Linked DNA regions of Solitalea lacus. The protein of the gene in region 1 interacts with the protein of each later gene in a pairwise test. Links are inferred from orthologs where the notes say so. Each region holds a gene or a part of one and is shown on either strand. Other genes may lie near its edges.

Region 1 (3,328 bases):
ATGAAAAGAATAAACTGGAAACGAGTATTGATTTTAACCTGCTGGGCTGTATCCCTGGTAGGGGTAAGCGTGCTGTTAAGTTTCGTTTCCAATAAGCAGGATAAGATAGTGTGCAAGGGAGTGAAAATTGTTATTGAAGGGAAAAACTTTCTTGTTGAAAAGGGAGATATACTTGCACTGATGAATAGGGTGCTGCCTCAATTTGTTTCTCATCCCTTAGATGAAATTCCTGTAGAGCAAATTGAACGGGCGGTAAAGTTGAATCCTTATGTTGAACGGGCTGATATTTTTATTGATTTAGACGGGATAGTAAGAGTAAATGTTAAACAGCGCGAACCGGTAGTTCGTATCATCAATAAAAGTTTTCAAAGCTTTTATGTGGATAAAAACGGGAGGAAAATGCCATTGTCGCTCAATTTTTCGCCTAGGGTTGTGGTTGCCAATGGGAACATTGATGAGCAACCGGCAATGAATGATACATTAAAAACAAAATTGGCTAAGGATATTTTTGCTTTAGCTCAATTCATTGGAGCTGATGAAAACGAATTTTGGAAAGCACAGATTGTGCAGGTTTTTGCAAATAGCAATGCTGAGCTAGAACTGATTCCAAGAGTAGGGAATCATCGGATTTTACTTGGAGATACTGAAAATTTATCTGAACGAATGAATAACCTGATTGTATTTTATAAGAAAGCTCTTCCCCGTGTTGGATGGGAGCGTTACAAAGTCATTAATATAAAATATCAGAATCAGGTAATAGGAGTAAGAGATACGTTGGCGAAGCAATACATTACATCAACCGATACATTAAAAACAGACAGCACAAGAATTAATTAGTTATGGAGAACTCAGACATAGTTGTTGGATTAGACATTGGTACTACAAAGATCTGCGCAATTGTTGGACGCAGAACCGAGCATGGAAAGATTGAGGTGTTGGGCATGGGTAAAGCCGATTCTCCTGGCGTTAGCCGGGGTACGGTTACCAATATCGAGAAAACCGTACGCGGAATTCGGGAGGCAGTAGAAATGGCCGAGTTGAAATCGAATGTAGAAATTCGTGTGGTGAATATAGGTATCGCTGGTCAGCATATAAAAAGCCATCAGCACAGGGGGATGTTAACCCGTAGTAATACCGCTGATGAAATCAGTCATTCTGATGTTGATAAACTGATTTCTGACATGCACAAATTGGCAATGAATCCGGGTGAGAAAATTATTCATGTATTGCCTCAAGAATATGTGATTGACAACGAGCCAGGTATTATAGATCCTGTTGGGATGTCGGGGGTTAGAATGGAAGCAAACTTTCACATCATCACCGGTCAGGTTACATCGGTTCAAAATATAATCAAATGTGCAGGTAAGGCCAGCTTGGAATATGATGATATTATTCTGGAGCCGCTGGCATCTGCAGAAGCTGTTTTGAGTCCTGAGGAAAAAGAAGCCGGAGTGGTGCTGGTGGATATTGGTGGGGGTACAACAGATGTGGCAATTTTCTATAGAGGCATAATTCGTCATACAGCGGTTATTCCTTTGGGAGGAAATATCGTTACTGAGGATGTTGTTGAGGGATTGTCAATATTAAAGGCACAAGCAGAGGTGTTGAAAACTCGTTTTGGATCAGCTCTGGCTGATGAAAACGCTGAGAATGAAATTATTTCAATTCCTAGTCCGGTAAAAGGTCGTCAGCCTAAAGAAGTGTCTGTAAAAAATCTGGCCTATATTATTCAGGCTCGAATGGAGGAAATAATTGAACATGTATATTATGAAATACAGTGTTCAGGATATGAGAAGAAATTGATTGCCGGAATCGTATTGACCGGTGGTGGTGCTCAGTTGAAGCATTTGCCTCAATTGGTTGAATACATTACCGGATTGGATGCTCGCATTGGATATCCGAATGAACACATTGCCAAATCTAATCATGCTGAAATTGCAAGTCCAATGTATGCAACAGGTATAGGATTGGTAATTAAGGGGTTGCAAACGCTAGAGGAGGATCGTGTTAAGAATGAAAATACTTACACTGTGGATAATCAATCGCATCAACCACAGGCTGATCGCAAGCAATGGTTGAAGAAGTTTATTGACCCGATTAAGGACTTTATTAGAGAGGACATTGACGATAAAGATTACTTGAAATAGGAGTCTGGAAATAGGAAAATCCAAAGTAGAGCATACTTATACGATGGGAAGCGTGGATAAAATGTCAATAATTATCAACAATGTGCCGGGTTTTCCACAATGGGGGGTCCTAGGCTTAAAAAAGGGCATTTAAATCGCTATAATTACATTGTAAAATGAAATCACTGGTTTACGTAGCTTAAACATCTGGATAATGGAATTCGAAATGTATAAAGAAAAATCATCAATTATTAAGGTAATTGGTGTTGGAGGTGGAGGTGGAAATGCAGTTAATCACATGTACCGTCAGGGTATTAAAGGGGTTGACTTCATTATCTGTAATACCGACGCCCAAGCATTAGAGCTAAGTCCAATTCCTAACAAAGTGCAATTGGGGGCTAGTTTAACGGAAGGGCGTGGGGCAGGTTCTATTCCCGAAGTTGGTAAAAACTCAGCTATTGAAAACGTAGATCAAATACGTGACATGCTGGGCAGTAATACAAAAATGGTGTTTATCACTGCAGGAATGGGTGGAGGTACAGGTACAGGAGCGAGCCCTATTATTGCTAAAGCGGCAAAAGAGATGGGCATTCTTACCGTTGGTATTGTCACAACGCCATTTAAATTTGAGGGGCCACGACGAAAAGTTCAGGCCGAACTCGGATTGGAAGAGTTAAAGAAAAATGTAGATACCTTACTGGTGATTTCCAATGAAAAGGTGCGCCAAATGTGTGGAAACTTAGAGCTTGCTAAAGCATTTGCCCAGGCAGATAATGTATTAACCACAGCATCAAAAGGTATTGCTGAAATTATAACAGTTCCTGGTTACATTAACGTTGATTTTGAAGATGTTAAAACTGTAATGAAGGATAGCGGAGTGGCCATTATGGGTTCTTATGCAGCCGAAGGTGAGAACAGAGCACGTAAAGCGGTTGAAGGCGCAATGGCATCTCCATTATTGAACGATAATGAGATTGAAGGTGCTCGTTATATTCTGCTAAATATTACTTCTGGACTTAAAGAAGTATTAATGGATGAGGTAACAGAGATTACCGATTACATTCAATCTAAAGCAGGATCGACGGCTGACATTATTTGGGGTAACTGTAATGATGAATCTTTAGGAGAAGCAATTTCGGTAACTTTAATTGCTACAGGTTTCACTACTCGTTCTGAGCGTGAATCGTCTCAGATAAATAATA
Region 2 (3,235 bases), 2.1 Mb from region 1 along the record:
TGAATAGGATGTATAAATATGGAACTGCAATGTTATACAGCGAAAGATTAGTTAAGAAAAATACCTGAAATATAACCAGGAATATGAATCGGAATATGTTAGCAGCAATAAGTCTAATCATGGCTCAAATTGGATTCGAGTTTCTGCTTTTCTTGAATGAATTTATCTTGAACAACGTAAACGTATTGTAAACGTTGAAAATCAGTTGAAAGTAACACTTCAACATTAAGTAAGCTTTCGCCAGTTTGCTTAGGAGCGTCTATCACTTTTCCTAATGATACATTTTCAGGAAATAATGAGTATCCGGTTGTAACAACTTTTTCTCCTTTTTTTACCGTTACGTGATTCGGGATTTCTTTTAAGACAGCAATACGCGGATTAGTGCCTTGCCATACTAAAGATCCGATTACGTTTGTTGAAGCCAACTTAACACTGATTTTACTGTCTTTGTGTAATAAAGACATCACAGTACAAAAGTGATCCGATACATCTCTTACAATACCCACAACACCTTGGTCTGCAATAACTCCCATGCCCGGTTTTATTCCATGACGAGCACCTCTGTTTAAGGTAAGGAAGTTGCTCTGATAATTAACTGTGTTGTTAACAACCTTGGCTTCTATATATGAGTACTGCTGAATTTTCATGGAATCTTGCTTCAGAGTATCAACAATAGTAGCTTTTTTAACGGAATCATTATAGAAAACCGAAGGAAGCATGTTCCGAAGTTTGGCGTTTTCAGCAACTAAACTATCATTAACACGACCCAGTTGAAGGTAGCTTTTAAAGTCGTTTGAAGCTGAATAAAGATTTCCTATGAAGTGGTTGGATGAATTAATAAATGTAGTTTTTTGGTAGTCGTTATTTTGAATAAGCAGAATAATTGCGATAACCTCAAAAATAACAAACAGAAAGAATGCGTGGAAACGAAGTATGAATAGCCAAAGGTTACGCATTGGTTTAGTTTAATGGTGTGAATGATTAAACGAAAGAATGATAGAGTGTTTGAATTATTCGCCCATTCTATCATTCCGTCATTCTTTCATCGTATTGTTTACGGCATCAAAAATCTGAAATTCTCAATATTTTTAAGTGCGATACCAGTACCGCGAACAACTGCACGAAGTGGGTCTTCTGCAACATGCACAGGCAGTTTGGTTTTAGCAGCAATACGCTTATCTAAACCACGTAATAAAGCACCTCCACCAGTTAAGTAGATACCAGTTTGGAAAATATCGGCAGAAAGTTCAGGAGGAGTAATCTCCAAGGCTTTCAAAATTGCTTCTTCAATTTTTGAAATCGATTTATCTAAGCAGTGTGCAATTTCGGTATACGAAACCATGATTTGCTTAGGAACACCAGTCATCAAATCGCGACCTTGAACGGCGAAATCAGCAGGAGGTTCTTGTAATTCAGCCAAAGCTGAACCAACCTCGATTTTAATTTTTTCCGCAGTACGGTCTCCAATTAAAATATTGTGCTGACGACGCATATAGTTTACAATATCCGAATCGAAGTTATCACCGGCTACGCGAATCGATTGATCGCAAACGATACCTCCTAAGGCAATAACGGCAATTTCGGTAGTTCCACCACCAATATCAATAATCATGTTGCCCATTGGCTCTTCCACATCAATACCAATACCGATTGCAGCAGCCATAGGTTCATGGATTAAGTATACTTCTTTTGCTCCGGCAATTTCTGCTGAGTCACGTACGGCACGTTTCTCAACTTCAGTAATACCCGAAGGGATACAAATAACCATACGGAGAGAAGGGAATAACCATCCTTTACCACCATTGATCATTTTGATAAACCCACGGATCATGTGTTCGGCAGCGTCAAAGTCGGCAATTACACCGTCTTTTAATGGTCGAACTGTTTTAATATTCTCATGCGTTTTACCATCCATTTGCATTGCCTGTCGGCCAATGGCGATCATCTTGCCACTTTTGCGGTCAAGGGCCACTATTGACGGCTCATCAACTACTACTTTATCGTTATGGATAATTAGGGTATTGGCAGTACCTAAATCAATTGCGATTTCCTGGGTAAAAAAGTTAAACAGTCCCATTCGGTTGTCGTTCGGTTATAATTATTAATTCTTACTTACTTGTTTACGAAACATGCCTGATTTTTAGATTAACTAGCTGTTAAATATAAAAATTAATGTTTAAAATGACGCACTCCTGTAAATACCATCGCAACATTATTATTATTGCAATACTCAATCGAGTCTTTGTCTTTAATTGAACCACCTGGTTGTAATACTGCAGTAATACCTGCCTGGTGGGCAATTTCAACACAATCAGGGAATGGGAAGAATGCATCAGAAGCCATTACTGCGCCTTTTAAATCAAATCCGAAAGTTTCAGCTTTTAAAATGGCCTGTTTTAGGGCATCTACACGAGAGGTTTGTCCAACGCCACTTGCCAATAAAACATCACCCTTTACTAACACAATTGTGTTCGATTTAGTATGTTTTACTAATTTATTTGCGAAAAATAAATCTTTCAGCTCGGCCTCTGTAGGAGCTTTGGTTGTAACGGTTTGCATTTGAGCCGGGCCTTCCATTGAAAGGTCTTTGTCTTGCTCGATTACACCATTTAATAAAGTTTTAAATTGTTTGGCAGGTAACGCTACCGGTTTTTGACGTAAAATAATACGGTTTTTCTTTTCGGTTAAAATACTCAATGCATCAGTATCATATTCAGGAGCAATTAACACTTCAAAGAATAACTTATTGATTTCGCTTGCTGTTGCAGCATCAACTTTGCGATTAGTGATTAATACACCTCCAAAAGCTGAAACAGGATCGCACGCTAAAGCAGCGTCCCAAGCATCTTTTAAAACAGAACGTGTAGCTACACCACAAGCATTATTATGTTTTAAAATTGCGAAAGTTGGTTCTGTAAACTCTTCAATTAACAAAACGGCAGCATCTACGTCAACCAAGTTGTTGTAAGATAGCTCTTTGCCGTTTAGTTTATCAAACATCGCATCAAGGTTTCCGTAGAAAATACCTTTTTGATGAGGGTTTTCTCCGTAACGTAGAACTGATGCAGTTTGAACGCTTTGTTTGAACACGGTTAAAGGTTCAACATTATTGAACCAGTTGAAAATTGCTGTGTCGTAATGAGATGAAACATTAAAGGCACGTTTAGCAAGTTCTTTACGTTGCTCAATGCTTGAAATGCCGTCTTGTTCTTTCAAAATTTGTTCTACGAATCCG

What was found.
Region 2: the proteins of ftsA (region 1) and L2B55_RS05815 interact in binary tests that used the Escherichia coli proteins (3 or more experiments, as listed by UniProt). The link is inferred for Solitalea lacus from one-to-one orthologs.

The regions. Positions count from the first base shown.
Region 1 is NZ_CP091740.1:3,509,821-3,513,148, reverse strand. What follows is about bases 1-2,993. They hold ftsA (cell division protein FtsA), read left to right. Parts: upstream 1-839; coding sequence 840-2,147; downstream 2,148-2,993. Other genes in these bases: ftsZ (cell division protein FtsZ), read left to right, coding at 2,341-2,993; L2B55_RS15070 (cell division protein FtsQ/DivIB), read left to right, coding at 1-837. In the rest of the region: more of ftsZ, read left to right, coding at 2,994-3,328. UniProt on the Escherichia coli protein: Essential cell division protein that assists in the assembly of the Z ring. May serve as the principal membrane anchor for the Z ring.
Region 2 is NZ_CP091740.1:1,370,654-1,373,888, forward strand. Bases 67-2,966 are described here. They hold L2B55_RS05815 (rod shape-determining protein), read right to left. Parts: upstream 2,078-2,966; coding sequence 1,055-2,077; downstream 67-1,054. Other genes in these bases: L2B55_RS05805 (rod shape-determining protein MreD), read right to left, coding at 67-121; mreC (rod shape-determining protein MreC), read right to left, coding at 114-956; purH (bifunctional phosphoribosylaminoimidazolecarboxamide formyltransferase/IMP cyclohydrolase), read right to left, coding at 2,170-2,966. In the rest of the region: more of L2B55_RS05805, read right to left, coding at 1-66; more of purH, read right to left, coding at 2,967-3,235. UniProt on the Escherichia coli protein: Forms membrane-associated dynamic filaments that are essential for cell shape determination. Acts by regulating cell wall synthesis and cell elongation, and thus cell shape.